One region of the Streptomyces sp. NPDC044061 genome, then DNA from elsewhere that is predicted to be linked to it. Evidence: riboswitches for the same ligand, from Rfam matches in the RefSeq annotation. Region 1 holds a riboswitch; the other holds the start of a gene.
What was found. A riboswitch is a leader RNA that binds a small molecule or an ion and turns the genes downstream of it on or off. The one in region 1 is predicted to bind cyclic di-AMP.

Region 1 (7,515 bases):
GGACCACCTGACCCCGGTGGCGGCGGTCTGCCTCTGGTACGACGTCGGCTCCCGCCACGAGGTCAAGGGACGTACCGGCCTGGCTCACCTTTTCGAGCACCTGATGTTCCAGGGGTCGGCGCAGGTCAGCGGCAACGGCCACTTCGAGCTGATTCAGGGCGCCGGCGGTTCGCTGAACGGCACCACCAGCTTCGAGCGCACCAACTACTTCGAGACCATGCCCACCCACCAGCTGGAGCTCGCCCTCTGGCTGGAGGCCGACCGCATGGGTTCCCTGCTCGCCGCCCTGGACGACGAGTCCATGGAGAACCAGCGGGACGTCGTCAAGAACGAGCGCCGGCAGCGCTACGACAACGTGCCCTACGGCACCGCCTTCGAGAAGCTGACCGCCCTCGCCTACCCGGCGGGCCACCCCTACCACCACACGCCGATCGGCTCGATGGCGGACCTGGACGCGGCCACCCTGGAGGACGCGCGCCAGTTCTTCCGCACCTACTACGCGCCGAACAATGCGGTGCTCTCCGTGGTCGGCGACATCGACCCGCAGCAGACCCTCGCCTGGATCGAGAAGTACTTCGGCTCGATCCAGGCGCACGACGGCAAGCCCCAGCCCCGCGACGGCTCCCTGCCGGTGACCATCGGCGAGCAGCTGCGCGAGGTCGTCGTCGAGGAGGTCCCGGCGCGCGCCCTGATGGCCGCCTACCGGCTGCCGCACGACGGGACCCGCGACGCGGACGCCGCCGACCTGGCGCTGACCGTCCTGGGCGGCGGCGAGTCCTCCCGCCTGTACAACCGGCTCGTGCGCCGCGACCGTACGGCCGTCGCGGCCGGCTTCGGCCTGCTGCGCCTGGCCGGCGCGCCCTCGCTGGGCTGGCTGGACGTGAAGACCTCCGGCGACGTCGAGGTGCCGGTGATCGAGACCGCGATCGACGAGGAGCTGGCCCGGTTCGCCGAGGAGGGCCCCACGCCCGAGGAAATGGAGCGCGCCCAGGCCCAGTTGGAGCGCGAGTGGCTGGACCGGCTCGGCACAGTCGCAGGCCGTGCCGACGAACTGTGCCGGTTCGCCGTCCTGTTCGGTGACCCGCAGCTCGCCCTGACGGCCGTCAAGCGCGTCCTGGAGGTGACCCCCGAGGAGGTGCAGGAGGTCGCCAAGGCCCGTCTGCGCCCCGACAACCGCGCGGTCCTCGTCTACGAGCCGAAGTCCCCCGAGTCCGTCGAGGACGCCGACGTCCCCGAGGACCCGGAGCAGGAAGCGACCGTAGAGGCCGGCAACAACGACGAGGAGACGGCCAAGTGACCGAGCTCGCCACGATGGACTTCCACCCCCAGCCGCAGCCGGGCGAGGCTCGGCCCTGGGGGTTCCCGGCGCCCGAGCGCGGCACGCTGGACAACGGCCTGACCGTCCTGCGCTGTCACCGCCCCGGCCAGCAGGTCGTCGCCGTCGAGGTGCTGCTGGACGCGCCCCTGGAGACCGAACCGTCCGGCCTGGACGGCGTCGCCACGATCATGGCCCGGGCCTTCTCGGAGGGCACCGACAAGCACTCGGCCGAGGAGTTCGCCGCCGAGCTGGAGCGGGCCGGCGCCACGCTCGACGCGCACGCCGACCACCCCGGAGTCCGGCTCAGCCTGGAGGTCCCGGCCTCCCGTCTGGCCAAGGGCCTCGGCCTGCTCGCCGACGCCCTGCGCGCGCCCGCCTTCGCCGAGAGCGAGGTCGAGCGGCTGGTCCGCAACCGCCTGGACGAGATCCCGCACGAGCTGGCCAACCCCTCCCGCCGGGCCGCCAAGGAGCTCTCCAAGGAGCTGTTCCCGGCGACCTCGCGCATGTCGCGCCCGCGCCAGGGCACGGAGGAGACCGTCGAGAAGATCGACGCGGCGGCCGTACGCGCCTTCTACGACCGTCATGTGCGACCCGGCACGGCGACCGTGGTCGTGGTCGGCGACCTCACCGGAACCGACCTGGACGCGCTGCTCACCGACACCCTCGGCGCCTGGTCCGGCACGCCGGGGCAGCCGCGGCCCGTGCCGCCGGTGACCGCCGACGACACCGGCCGTGTCGTCATCGTCGACCGGCCGGGCGCCGTCCAGACGCAGCTGCTGATCGGCCGGATCGGTCCCGACCGGCACGACCGCGTGTGGCCCGCCCAGGTGCTCGGCACCTACTGCCTCGGCGGCACCCTCACCTCCCGCCTGGACCGCGTCCTGCGCGAGGAGAAGGGCTACACCTACGGCGTGCGGGCCTTCGGGCAGGTCCTCAGGTCCGCCCCGGAGGGCACCGGGGCCGCGATGCTCGCCATCAGCGGCTCCGTGGACACCCCGAACACCGGTCCCGCCCTGCAGGACCTGTGGACGGTGCTGCGCACGCTCGCGGCGGAGGGCCTGACCGACTCCGAGCGCGACGTCGCCGTGCAGAACCTCGTCGGGGTGGCGCCGCTGAAGTACGAGACCGCGGCGGCCGTCGCGAGCACGCTCGCCGACCAGGTCGAGCAGCACCTGCCGGACGACTTCCAGGCGACGCTGTATCAGCAGCTCGCCGCCACCGGCACCGTGGAGGCCACCGCCGCGGTCATCAACGCCTTCCCGGTGGACCGCCTGGTGACCGTGCTCGTCGGCGACGCGGCCGAGATCAAGGCACCGGTCGAGGCGCTCGGCATCGGCGAAGTCACCGTCGTGGCGGCCGAGTAGCGACGAGGCCGCGCCACGCGCGCGTGGGGCCCTGGTGACCGACGGGTCGTCAGGGCCCCTTGCTGTGCAAACCCCTCTGTGGGGACCCCTGCCCCAATGTCCGAATTGGGGCAGAGGTTACCCGTCTGACCTGTGGGATGCGCTACAAAAGCCCGGATCCGTTTGGGGATCGAAAGTCGCTCGCTTTAGCGTCTTCCGGGCTGTTCGTCAGGCAGTGCGCCGCGCCCGCGGCACCGGACAGTCATCGCCGAGTCCCCGTACGGCGCGAGCCAGGGGAGCCGGGGACCCAACCGCAGTCCCTGGGGTGAATCGGACGCCCGCGCGTGAGCGAGGGGGTCCGTAGGAGACCTTCCTGCTCCGAACCCGTCAGCTAACCCGGTAGGCGAGAGGGAAGGAAAGGACCAGCCACTACATGGCGTTCATGTGCGCCACCGGGAAGCACCGCAAGCCCGGCCGGGTCAAGCGCACCACGGCTCAGGCGGCCGGTATCGCGGCCCTCACCACCACCGGTGTCATCGGCACCCTCGCTGCCACCCCGGCGCTCGCCGCCGAGAACTCCGTCGAGCAGACCGGTCTCACCCCGGTGATCACCGTGAGCGACGACGTCGCCGAGCAGATCGACGAGCAGGCCACCGCGCAGAAGCAGGCCGCCGACCAGAAGGCGGCCGAGGAGGCCGCGGCCAAGGCGGCCGCCGAGCGGGCGAAGAAGGAGCGCGAGGCCAAGGCGCGCGCCGCCCGCGAGGCCGAGCGCCGGCGCCTGAACGCCTTCGTCGCCCCGGTCGCGAACTCGTACGTCTCCACGGGCTACAAGACCGGCGGCTCCCTGTGGTCCTCCGGGTCCCACACCGGCATTGACTTCCACGCGGCCAGCGGCACCCCCGTCCACGCGGTCGGCTCCGGCACGGTCGTCTCGACCGGCTGGGGCGGCGCGTACGGCAACCAGATCGTGATCCGGATGGCCGACGGCATGTACACCCAGTACGGCCACCTGTCGTCCATCGGCGTCACGGTGGGCCAGAAGGTCGTCCCGGGCGGGCAGATCGGCCTGTCCGGCGCGACCGGCAACGTCACCGGGCCGCACCTGCACTTCGAGGCCCGCACGACCCCCGAGTACGGCTCGGACGTCGACCCGGTCGCCTATCTCCGCAAGCACGGCGTGAACGTCTGACGCCCCACCGCACGGCATCGTCGAAGCCCCGGCTCACAAGCCGGGGCTTTCGTCGTTTTCCGCAGGTCCGCCGTCTCCGCTGTCCAAAAAATATCCATGGATTCCGGCCTGCCGTCGGAAATTCCGGCTCATTGCAATAGAGTCACGGGACACACGTCCATCGTCGACGTTTCACGGGGATTAAGACGGAGGTCGGTCATGCGTATTCCGGCGCACTCGGTGTGCACGGCGATCCGGGACGACATCGTGGCCGGTGTCTACGAGCGCGGCAGCCGCCTCACCGAGGAAGTCCTGGCCCGCCGCTACGGCGTCTCGCGCGTTCCCGTCCGCGAGGCCCTGCGCACGCTGGAGGCGGAGGGGTTCGTGGTGACCCGGCGGCACGCGGGCGCGTGCGTGGCCGAGCCGACCGAGCAGGAGGCCGCCGACCTGCTGGAGATGCGCATGCTCCTGGAACCGCTCGGCGCCGCCCGGGCCGCCCAGCGGCGCACCGAGGCCCATCTGAAGGTGCTGCGCGGCCTGGTCCGGCTGGGCCAGGAGCGGGCCAGGCGCGGCAACAGCGAGGACCTGCGCTCGCTCGGCGGCTGGTTCCACGAGACGCTCGCGCAGGCCTCCGGCAGCCACTCGCTGACCTCGGTGCTGACCCAGTTGCGGCACAAGATCGCCTGGATGTACGCGGTCGAGGCATCGCCGAGTCCGGTCGAGGCCTGGGCCGAGCACGGCGCGATCGTGGACGCGGTGGCGCGCGGCGACGGCGAACGCGCCCGGGCGATCACGGCGCTGCACACCGAGCGGGCGACGGCCGCGCACCGGCCGCGCTTCACCGCGGCCGGCGACCGCACGGAGCGTGTGAGGAACTCGCAACACGCCGTAAACATGCCGAGCCTGCGGCATTAACACGGGGGCCGTATACAAAGAAGGGATATTCGGTGGACGTGTATTTCCGCTGCCCTTTTCCGGCACGCCGTGAATTCGCGGTCGCGCGCGGTTCCGCTGCCCGCCGTGAATTCCCCTGCCGGTCGCCGAAAACGCGGAAGCCGCGTCATCCGCAGGGGATGACGCGGCTTCCTGAAACGGACTCAGACGGTCTCGGGAAGTTCCTCGAGGCCCTCGGAGACCAGCTTGGCCAGACGGTCCAGGGCGGCGTCGGCGCCCTCGGCGTCGGAGGCGAGGACGATCTCCTCGCCGCCCTGGGCGCCCAGGCCCAGGACAGCCAGCATGGAGGCCGCGTTCACGGGGTTGCCCCCGGCCTTGGCGATCGTCACCGGGACGCCTGCGGCCGTGGCGGCTCGGACGAAGATGGAAGCGGGGCGGGCGTGGAGGCCCTCGGCCCAGCCGACGTTGACGCGGCGCTCAGCCATGTGTTGCTGCCCTTCGGTGTTCAGGGTTGTCTAGACCAGTTTCCCATATCGCGAGGCATGCCCGCAGCGGTCCTTCGTCCCGCTCCGGTGTGTCGTCGGAACCGCGGCCTCGGTCCGACTTCCGTCCTCCACAGACTGCCTCGCGCCGTTGTCGGACGCGAGCCGTACTCTGGGGCCCATGCAGAGCTCGGCGGACCGGCAGGACCGGCACGAGTACCCCGCCCACTGGGAGGCGGACGTCGTGCTGCGCGACGGGGGCACCGCGCGCATCCGGCCCATCACCGTTGACGACGCCAACCGCCTGGTCAGCTTCTACGAGCAGGTCTCGGACGAGTCGAAGTACTACCGCTTCTTCGCGCCGTACCCGCGCCTGTCCGCCAAGGACGTCCACCGCTTCACGCACCACGACTTTGTGGACCGGGTGGGACTCGCGGCCACCATCGGCGGCGAGTTCATCGCCACCGTACGCTACGACCGCATCGGCGCCGACGGCATGCCCGCCTCCTCGCCGGCCGACGAGGCCGAGGTCGCCTTCCTGGTGCAGGACGCCCACCAGGGCCGCGGTGTCGCCTCCGCCCTCCTGGAGCACATCGCGGCGGTCGCCCGTGAGCGCGGCATCCGCCGCTTCGCCGCCGAGGTGCTGCCCGCCAACACCAAGATGATCAAGGTGTTCACGGACGCCGGTTACACCCAGAAGCGCAGCTTCGAAGACGGCGTCGTGCGCCTGGAGTTCGACCTCGAGCCCACCGACCGCTCCCTCGCCGTGCAGCGCGCGCGGGAGCAGCGCGCCGAGGCCCGCTCGGTACGGCGGCTGCTGGCCCCCGGCTCCGTGGCGGTCGTCGGCGTCGGCCGTACTCCCGGCGGAGTCGGCCGCAGCGTCCTCGGCAACATCCGGGACGCCGGCCACCCCGGCCGCCTGTACGCGGTGAACAAGGCCTTCCCCGAGGACCTCGAGGAGGTCGACGGAGTGCCCGCCCGCCGCTCGGTGCGGGACATCGGGGGCCCGGTGGACCTCGCCGTCGTCGCCGTTCCGGCCGACGCGGTGCCCGCTGTGGTCGCCGAGTGCGGCGAGCACGGGGTGCAGGGGCTTGTGGTGTTGTCCGCCGGGTACGCGGAGAGCGGGCCCGAGGGGCGTGAGCGGCAGCGGGCCCTGGTCCGGCTCGCGCGCGCGTACGGCATGCGGATCATCGGACCCAACGCCTTCGGCGTCATCAACACCGCGCCCGACGTGCGGCTGAACGCCTCGCTCGCCCCCGAGATGCCCCGGCCGGGCCGGATCGGCCTGTTCGCGCAGTCCGGTGCCATCGGCATCGCACTGCTGTCCCGGCTGCATCGGCGCGGCGGAGGGGTCACGGGGGTCACCGGCGTCTCCACCTTCGTGTCCGCCGGGAACCGTGCCGACGTCTCCGGCAATGACGTCCTCCAGTACTGGTACGACGACCCGGAGACCGACGTCGTCCTGATGTACCTGGAGTCCATCGGCAACCCGCGCAAGTTCACCCGGCTCGCCCGGCGCACGGCGGCGGCGAAGCCGCTGGTCGTGGTGCAAGGGGTCGGCTCCGCGCCGCAGGGGCACGCGGTGCGGGCCACCCAGCTGCAGCCCGCCACCGTCTCCGCGCTGCTGCGGCAGGCCGGGGTGATCCGGGTGGACACGATCACCGAACTGGTCGACGCGGGCCTGTTGCTCGCCCGGCAGCCGCTGCCGGCGGGGCCGCGCGTGACGATCCTCGGCAACTCCGAGTCGCTGGGAGTGCTGACGTACGACCGCTGTCTCGCGGAGGGGCTGCGGCCGTCGCGGCCGCGGGACCTGACGACCGGGGCGACGGCGGAGGACTTCCACCGGGCGCTGTCGCGGGCGCTGGCGGACGAGACGTGTGACGCCGTCGTCGTCACGGCGATTCCGGCGATCGGGGAGGGGTCGCCGGGGGACGCGGAGCTGGCGGAGGCGCTGCGGTCGGCCGCGACCGCGGTTCCGGGCAAGCCGGTGCTCGTGGTGCACGTGGAGCTCGGGGGGCTCGCGGAAGCGTTGTCGGCTGCGGCGAGTACGGCACCCCAGGCCGTCGAGAAGGCACCCGGCACCGAGGGCGGTGCCCCCTGGTTCCGCCCAGCGGAACGACTGCCCACCGCGGGCGCGGGTGCCGGGAAGGCGCCGACCGCGGGAGTGGGTGCGGGTGGCGCGGCGTCCGGCGCGGGCCCCGGGGCCGTCGAGGTGGGCGGGCCGCGGAGCACCGCCCCCGAAGGAACCCGGCTCATCCCCGCCTTCCCTGCCGCCGAACGAGCCGTGCGTGCCCTCGCCGAAGCCGTGAA
Region 2 (7,515 bases), on a different contig from region 1:
TCGAGCTGCTGTTCGTCCACACCCTGCTGCAGAGCCCCACGGCCACGCTGTGCCTGGGCCCCTTGACTGGAGAGCTGTCATGAGCAACTTCGAGGAGAAGTTCCCCCGCTCACTGTGGATCCGGCTGATCATCTACATCGCCGTCGGTCACCTCTTCGCCGCGTTCCTCTACCTGCTGTTCACGGTGGGCGCCAAGGGCTGACCGCCGGCTCAGTCCACCAGGCGCTCCCGCAGCCGCTCCCGGGCCTCGGAGGTGAGCCGCAGGCCCTCCTCGAAGTAGGTGTCGACGCCGCCCCACGTCTCCTCGATGCTCTGGAACGCCGCCGACAGGTACTCGGCGCGCGCGTCGAAGAGCGGGCTCAGCAGCTCCATGACCTCGGGCGTGTACGCGGTGTCCGCGCTGCCGTTGCGACGCACCTTGTAGCGGCGGTGCTTCGCGTTGGACTCCAGGTAGTCGGCGGTGATCGCCTCGCGCTCCACGCCCACGGCGAGGAGCGTGACGGCTATCGAGATGCCCGCGCGGTCCTTGCCGGCCGCGCAGTGCATCAGCGCCGGCACGCTGTCCTCGGCCAGCGCGTGCAGCACCCGCGAGTGCTCGGCGGTGCGCTCCTTGACGATCGTGCGGTACGAGGCGACCATCCGGGCCGCCGCCTTGCCGTCCGCGAGGATCGAGCGGAGCTGGTCGAGGTCGCCGTCGCGGACCATCTTCCAGAACTCGGCGCCGTCCGCCGGGTCGCTCAGCGGCAGGTTCAGATTCCGCACGCCCGGCAGCTCGACGTCGGGGCCCTCCAGCTTCTGGTCGGCCGCGTTGCGGAAGTCGAAGATCGTGTGCAGGCCCAGGGAGCCGAGGAAGGCGGCGTCCTCCCCGGTCGCGTGCGCGAGGTGACCGCTGCGGAACAGCACTCCGTGGCGCACCCGACGTCCGTCCACGGTCGGCAGTCCGCCCACGTCACGGAAGTTGCGCACTCCGGCCAGCTCGGGTTCGGTCGACGGGACCTGCTGCGTCACGGGGGCTCCTCCCGGTCGGCCCCGCCGGCGCGGCTCGTCGACGGGCGCTCCGTTGACGATACGACATCGATTTCCTGGGGCAATCAGTTGTCCACAGGCGTTGCCACCAGGGGTCACCGGGCCTAATGATGTTCGCACTTGAGCGGATCTGTTGGCACCTGTGAGGTCTCGATGGTGGACATCGCCGAAAACGGTCGTACGTGGCTCCTGTCGGGGCCCACCAGCAGCTACGCGCTGCATCTCACCGACGCGGACGAACTGCTGCACCTCCACTGGGGGCCACGGATCGCGCTCGCCGACGCCGAAGCCCTCGCGGTGAGCCCGCTGCCCCCCTACCGGCCCTTCGAGTCCCCGCTCGACGGCCGCGAGGAGTACCCCGTCGAGGGCGGCCCGCGCTTCACCCGCCCCGCCCTGTCCGTGCGCACCGACGAGCGGCGCGGCACCGAGTGGCGCTTCGTGTCGTACGACACCGACACCGACACCGACACCGACGGCGCCGAGGGCGACGGGCTGCGGCTGCGCTTCGACGACGACGGCGTGACGATCACCCTGGACTACCGGATGCGCGGCGACGTGGTGGAGCGCTGGGTGACCGTGGCCAACGGCGGCCACACGCGCGTGGAACTGCTGCGCGCCGACGCCGCCGCCTGGACCCTGCCCGAGCGCGAGGGCTGGCGGCTGTCCCAGCTGCACGGCCGCTGGGCCGCCGAGTCCCTGCTCACCACCGCACCCCTCACCTACGGCGAGAAGGTCGTCGGCAGCCGCCGCGGCCACACCGGCCACCAGCACCTGCCCTGGGTCGCGCTCGACACCGACGCGACAGAGGAGCGCGGCGAGGTCTACGGCTGCGCGCTCGGCTGGTCCGGCTCCTGGCGGATCGCCGTCGCCCAACTCCCCGACGCGCGCGTGCAGATCACCGGCGGCGCGGGCCACGACGACTCGGGCCTGCTGCTCCTGGAGCCGGGGGAGTCGTACACCACACCCGTCTTCGCGGGGCTGTGGAGCGACGGCGGTTTCGGCGGGGCCAGCCGCGCCTGGCACGCCTACCAGCGGGCGTACGTCATCCCGGACGCGGAGCGGGACCGGCCGGTGCTGTTCAACTCCTGGGAGGCGACCAACTTCGACATCTCCGAGGAGCAGCAGGCCGCCCTGGCCCGGCGGGCCGCCGCGATCGGCGTCGAGCTGTTCGTCGTGGACGACGGCTGGTTCGGCGCCCGCACCAGCGACCGGGCCGGGCTCGGCGACTGGACCCCCAACCCCGACCGCTTCCCGCACGGCCTCAAGCCCCTCGCGGACCAGGTGCACGGCCTCGGCATGCAGTTCGGCATCTGGGTCGAGCCGGAGATGGTCAACCCCGACAGCGAGCTCTACCGTGCTCACCCCGACTGGGTGCAGTACCAAACGGGTAGAAAGCGGACGGAACTACGCAATCAGCTCGTCCTCAACCTCGCCCGCGAGGACGTCCAGGAGTACCTCTGGGGGCAGTTGGACGCCCTCCTGTCCAGCGCCCCGATCGACTATGTGAAGTGGGACTTCAACCGCTGCTTCACCGACGCCGGCTGGCCCGGGGAGCCGTACCCGCAACGCCTGTGGGTCGACCACGTCCGGGCCCTGTACGCCCTGCTGGACCGGCTGCGCGCCGCCCATCCCCGGGTGGCCTTCGAGTCCTGCTCGGGCGGGGGTGGCCGGATCGACCTCGGCGTGCTGGGCCGCACCGACCAGGTGTGGACCTCCGACAACACCGACCCGCTCGACCGGCTCGCCATCCAACACGGCTTCAGCCAGATCCACCCCGCCCGGGTCATGGCCGCCTGGGTCACTGACAGCCCGAACACCCAGCTCAACGGCCGGGTCAGCTCCCTGCGGTTCCGTTTCGTCAGCTCGATGGCCGGGGTGCTCGGCGTCGGCGGCGACCTCACCGAGTGGACCGAGGGGGAGCTGTCCGAGGCCCGGCGGTGGGTGGATCTGTACAAGGAGATCCGCCCGGTGGTCCAGCATGGCGAGCTGTACCGGCTGCGGCCTCCGACGGGTGGACTGAGTGCCGTCCAGTACGTCCTCGGGGACGAGACCGTGGTCCTCGCCTGCCTCCAGGCGCAGAGCTACGGCGAGCCGGTGCCTGCGCTACGGCTCCGCGGACTCGACCCCACGGTGTCGTACGAATGCCGCGAAACGGGCGAAGTGCACCGGGGTGCGGTTCTGTTGCATCACGGGCTGCGCACCGGGCTGAAGGGCGACCTGGATGCGACGGTTCTCCGACTACACCGCATCTGAGCCTCTCTGTCCGAATTGCAGCCTTCATTCCAACTCGCTCTGGAATGAGGAGGCGTGGAAAGGTGGCGCGTGAGGAGCGTCATATTCGTGACCGTGCGTCGCGCGTCATGTGCACGTAATTTCCGCGATGGCAGGGAACATTGAAAACGTCAGGATTCGGGAATTCACGGAGAGTGACCGTGAATTCCCGAATTCGATCAGCTGGAGCACTCTCGTCACGAACCGGCTGCTTGTCCGGGTGCGTCTCGCTCGCTTACGTTCGCCACCAATCCGGACGGAACGCCGAATCCTGCCGCCGCCCGGAGTCCCCACACACTTGACCCGTGCTCGGCAGGAGCGGGGGACCCACCAGGTACGACTGCCTGTCCCGGTCCCGGGGCGCAGGCTCGGGGTGCAGCCGCGCATGTGCGGCCGGGCGGCTCCAGCCCGAACCCGACAGCTCACCTCGCAGGCGTCGGAGAGGAATGCGCCATGCCCGCGAAGGGTAAGCACCGACGCCCCAAGAGCCGGCGTTTCAGCCGCTCCATCGCCGCCGCCGGCACCGGCGGTGCCGCACTGGCCCTGCCGCTGATCGGGGCCACCGGAGCGCACGCCGCCACCCCGCAGTCAGTTTCCCGAAATGCCACGCAGTCCCTTCCGGCCGTGGAAAAGGCGGTCGTGAAGAATGCCGTCGCGCAGCCGAATTCGGGCGTGCGCAGCTACACGGTGAAGTCCGGTGACTGCCTGGCGAAGATCGCCGACGAGCAGCACGTCGGCGGCGGCTGGCAGCGGCTCTACGAGGACAACCGGCCGGCCGTCGGCGCGGATCCGTCGCTGATCCACACGGGTCTGAAGCTGTCCCTCGGCGCGAAGGCGGCGACGGCGCACACCGAGTCCTCCGCGGCCTCGCGGGGGGCCCAGCGGCCGAAGGTGACCGCCTCGGCGCCGGCGACCCCCTCGGCCGCCCTCTCGGCGTCGGCGGCCCCGGCGGCGCAGGCCGCCCCCGCCACCTCCACCGGCTACACCCTCCCGGTCACCGGCGCCACCGTCGGCACCGCCTACCACGTGGCCGGCAGCATGTGGTCCAGCGGCTACCACACCGGCGTCGACTTCGTCGTGCCGACCGGCACCCCCGTGAAGGCCGTCGCCGCCGGCACCGTCGTCTCCGCCGGATGGGGCGGCGCGTACGGCAACCAGGTCGTCATCAAGCTGAACGACGGCTACTACGCCCAGTACGGCCACCTCTCCCAGCTCTCCGTCTCGGCCGGCCAGACCGTGACCGCGGGCCAGCAGCTGGGTCTGTCGGGCGCCACCGGCAACGTGACCGGCCCGCACCTGCACTTCGAGATCCGCACCACGCCCAACTACGGTTCGGACATCGACCCGGTCGGCTACCTCCGCTCGCACGGCGTCGCCGTCGGCTGACCGCCACCGCGCACACCTTCTCCCTGACGCACCGAAGGCCGGACCCTCGATCCCCGGGTCCGGCCTTCGGTGTGTCCGTGGGTCGTATTCCCAGTTGAGGCCTGTTGGCGAAGTGGCTTATCTCACCGCCCGTCAACCCCTTATTACGGTCGCGTAGGTCACATCCGAAGGTGAATCATGGTCCGACGTGGCAGACGATTCGAAGAATGACAGCAGATCAGTGATCGGGTCGTACGTAGCGGTGGGGGACAGCTTCACCGAGGGCGTCGGCGACCCCGGCCCCGACGGGGCCTTCGTGGGCTGGGCCGACCGGTTCGCGGTACTGCTCGCCGACCGGCGGCCCGAGGGCGACTTCGCGTACACCAACCTGGCGGTGCGCGGGAAGCTGCTCGACCAGATCGTGGCCGACCAGGTTCCGCAGGCCGTCGAACTCGCCCCGGACCTCGTCTCCTTCTGTGCGGGGGGCAACGACATCATCCGGCCCGGCACCGACCCGGACGAGGTGGCCGAGCGCTTCGAGCGGGCCCTTGCGCGGCTCACCGGCGTCGCGGGCACCGTCCTGGTGACGACCGGCTTCGACACCCGTGGCGTGCCCCTGCTCAAGCACCTGCGCGGCAAGATCGCCACCTACAACGGGCACGTCCGCGCCATCGCCGACCGGTACGGCTGTCCCGTGCTCGACCTGTGGTCGCTGAAGTCCATTCAGGACCGCAGGGCCTGGGACGACGACCGGCTGCACCTCTCGCCCGAGGGGCACACGCGCGTGGCGCTCCGCGCCGGGCAGGCCCTCGGCCTCGACGTCCCGGCCGACCCGGAGCAGGCCTGGCCGCAGCTCCCGCCCCGGGGCACCCTGGAGATCCGTCGCGACGACGTCCACTGGGCCCGCGAGTACCTCGTCCCGTGGATCGGCCGTCGGCTGCGCGGCGAGTCCTCCGGGGATCATGTGACGGCGAAGGGCACCCTGTCGCCGGACGACATCAAGATGCGGATCGCGTCGGTGGCGTAACGGGCGTCGTGGCCCCGTACCGCGCGCCCGCCGGTGCGGGGCACGCTCATGCGGCCGTCCGGGCGGGGCGGCTCAGCGCACCGTCCGGTCAACGCCTCCTGAGGCAACGCGGTTTCCCGGGCGGGTGTCGACCGTTGGGTCCTCGGTGGGGTGACGGGTGTGGTGGCCCTGTAGCGGCCGTCCGGTGGTGCGGGGCGTGGTCGTGCGGTCGCCCGGGCGGGCCGGCTGAGCGCGCTCGCCTGGTCGACTCCTTTTGGGGCAACGCGGTTTCCCGGGCGGGTGTCGACCGTTGGGTCCTGGGTGGGGTGACGGGTGTGGTGGCCCTGTAGCGGCCGTCCGGTGGTGCGGGGCGCGGTCGTGCGGCCACCCGGGGCGGGGCGGCTCAGCGTACCCGTCCGGTCAACGCCTCCCGGGGCAGCCCGAGTTCCCGAGCCAGGGCGTCGTCCACCCAGCGCTGGGCCCGGGAGCGTGGCACCGCGCCCGGGTACGACGTCAGCTGCACCGCGAGCCCGTCGAGAAGCGCGGTGAGGCGCAGGGCCGCCCCCGCCGGGTCCGCGCACTCGAACTCACCCGCCGCCACGCCCTCCGCGACGACCTCGGCGATCGCCGCCTTCCACTGCTTGTCCAGGTCGCGGGTGACCTCCCGCAGCGCGGGCTCGCGCAGCGCCACCGCCCAGCCCTCGATCCACAGCCGCCAGCCCTTGGCCTGCCCCGTGGGCGCGTACCAGCGCACCGCCGCCCGCAGCCGGCGCAGCGCGGAGGTGCGCCGGCCCAGCAGCGCCCGCAGCCGCGCCAGGTCGCCCTCGGCCGCGTAGGCGAACGCGGCGGCGACCAGCTTCTCCTTCGACGAGAAGTGGTACAGCACCAGCGCGTTGCTCACACCGAGGGCGGAGGCCACGTCGGCGATCCGCACCGCCGTCACGCCCCGCACCTCGATCTGCTCGATGGCGGCACGCAGCAACTCCTCGCGCCGCTCCGCCACGCTCAACCGCACTCTCGCCACGCGGTCACCCTAGTCCGTCGCTCAGGGCCCGGCCGAAGGGACCTGCTCTCTCCGGCCACTTCGCGTGCCGCCGGCCGGGCCGCCTCAGCGGTACCAGCCGAAGCGTTCCGCGATCACCGGCAGGCGGTCCGTGACCAGGGCGTGGGCGGCGGCGCGCGGCGTGGACCGGTCGGCCTCCGCGCGGGCGAGCACCAGCCCGGTCAGGGCGCGCATCGAGCGGCGGATGTGCGCGAACGCCTCGTCGGCGTCCGGGCCGATGTCACCGAACAGCGTCCACCACCACCAGGCGTTCGTGGCCGAGTTGACCACCACGTCCGGCAGCACGGTCACCCCGCGTGCGGCCAGCGGCGCCTCCGCCTCGGGCAGCACGGGCATGTTGGCGGCCTCGACGATCCAGCGGGCGGTGATCCGTTCCTGCTCCGCGGCGCCGATCGCGTACGACACCGCCGCCGGCACCAGCACCTCCGCGTCGGCGGACAGCCATGCGTCACCGGGCAGTTCACGGTCGCCGCGGCGCAGCACACCGCGGTCGACGGTGCCGTACCCGTCCCGCGCCGCCAGCAGCGCCTCCACGTCCAGGCCCTCCGGGTTGGCGAGAGTCCCCTTGATGTCGGCCACGGCGACGACCGTGAGGCCCGCGCGCGCGAGGAAGCGTGCCGTGGCCCCGCCCATGGTCCCCAGCCCCTGCACGGCCACGCGGGTGCCCCGGTGCGGCACCGACGCCCGGTCCAGGGCCGTCAGCACCGACTCGGCGACCCCGCAGCCGCCCGCCAGCTCGTCCAGTCCGATGCCGTCCACCGAGACCGCGAAGGCGTCGGCGAGC

Region 2: it holds a riboswitch for cyclic di-AMP, as region 1 does, so the genes downstream of both, AC07CM_RS17655 (M23 family metallopeptidase) here and AC07CM_RS15570 (M23 family metallopeptidase) in region 1, are expected to answer to the same signal.

The regions. Positions count from the first base shown of each region.
Region 1 is NZ_JBWKFL010000008.1:200,965-208,479, reverse strand. Features, by position in the region: gene AC07CM_RS15580 (M16 family metallopeptidase) at 1-1,297, shown strand, start outside; gene AC07CM_RS15575 (M16 family metallopeptidase) at 1,294-2,682, shown strand; cyclic di-AMP (ydaO/yuaA leader) riboswitch at 2,918-3,082, shown strand; gene AC07CM_RS15570 (M23 family metallopeptidase) at 3,095-3,850, shown strand; gene AC07CM_RS15565 (GntR family transcriptional regulator) at 4,049-4,744, shown strand; gene AC07CM_RS15560 (HPr family phosphocarrier protein) at 4,927-5,208, opposite strand; gene AC07CM_RS15555 (bifunctional acetate--CoA ligase family protein/GNAT family N-acetyltransferase) at 5,387-7,515, shown strand, end outside.
Region 2 is NZ_JBWKFL010000010.1:4,609-12,123, forward strand. Features, by position in the region: gene AC07CM_RS17635 (helix-turn-helix domain-containing protein) at 1-83, shown strand, start outside; gene AC07CM_RS17640 (DUF6126 family protein) at 80-202, shown strand; gene AC07CM_RS17645 (tyrosine-protein phosphatase) at 211-1,008, opposite strand; gene AC07CM_RS17650 (alpha-galactosidase) at 1,180-3,279, shown strand; cyclic di-AMP (ydaO/yuaA leader) riboswitch at 3,583-3,746, shown strand; gene AC07CM_RS17655 (M23 family metallopeptidase) at 3,751-4,683, shown strand; gene AC07CM_RS17660 (SGNH/GDSL hydrolase family protein) at 4,904-5,689, shown strand; gene AC07CM_RS17665 (TetR family transcriptional regulator C-terminal domain-containing protein) at 6,072-6,692, opposite strand; gene AC07CM_RS17670 (Glu/Leu/Phe/Val dehydrogenase dimerization domain-containing protein) at 6,777-7,515, opposite strand, start outside.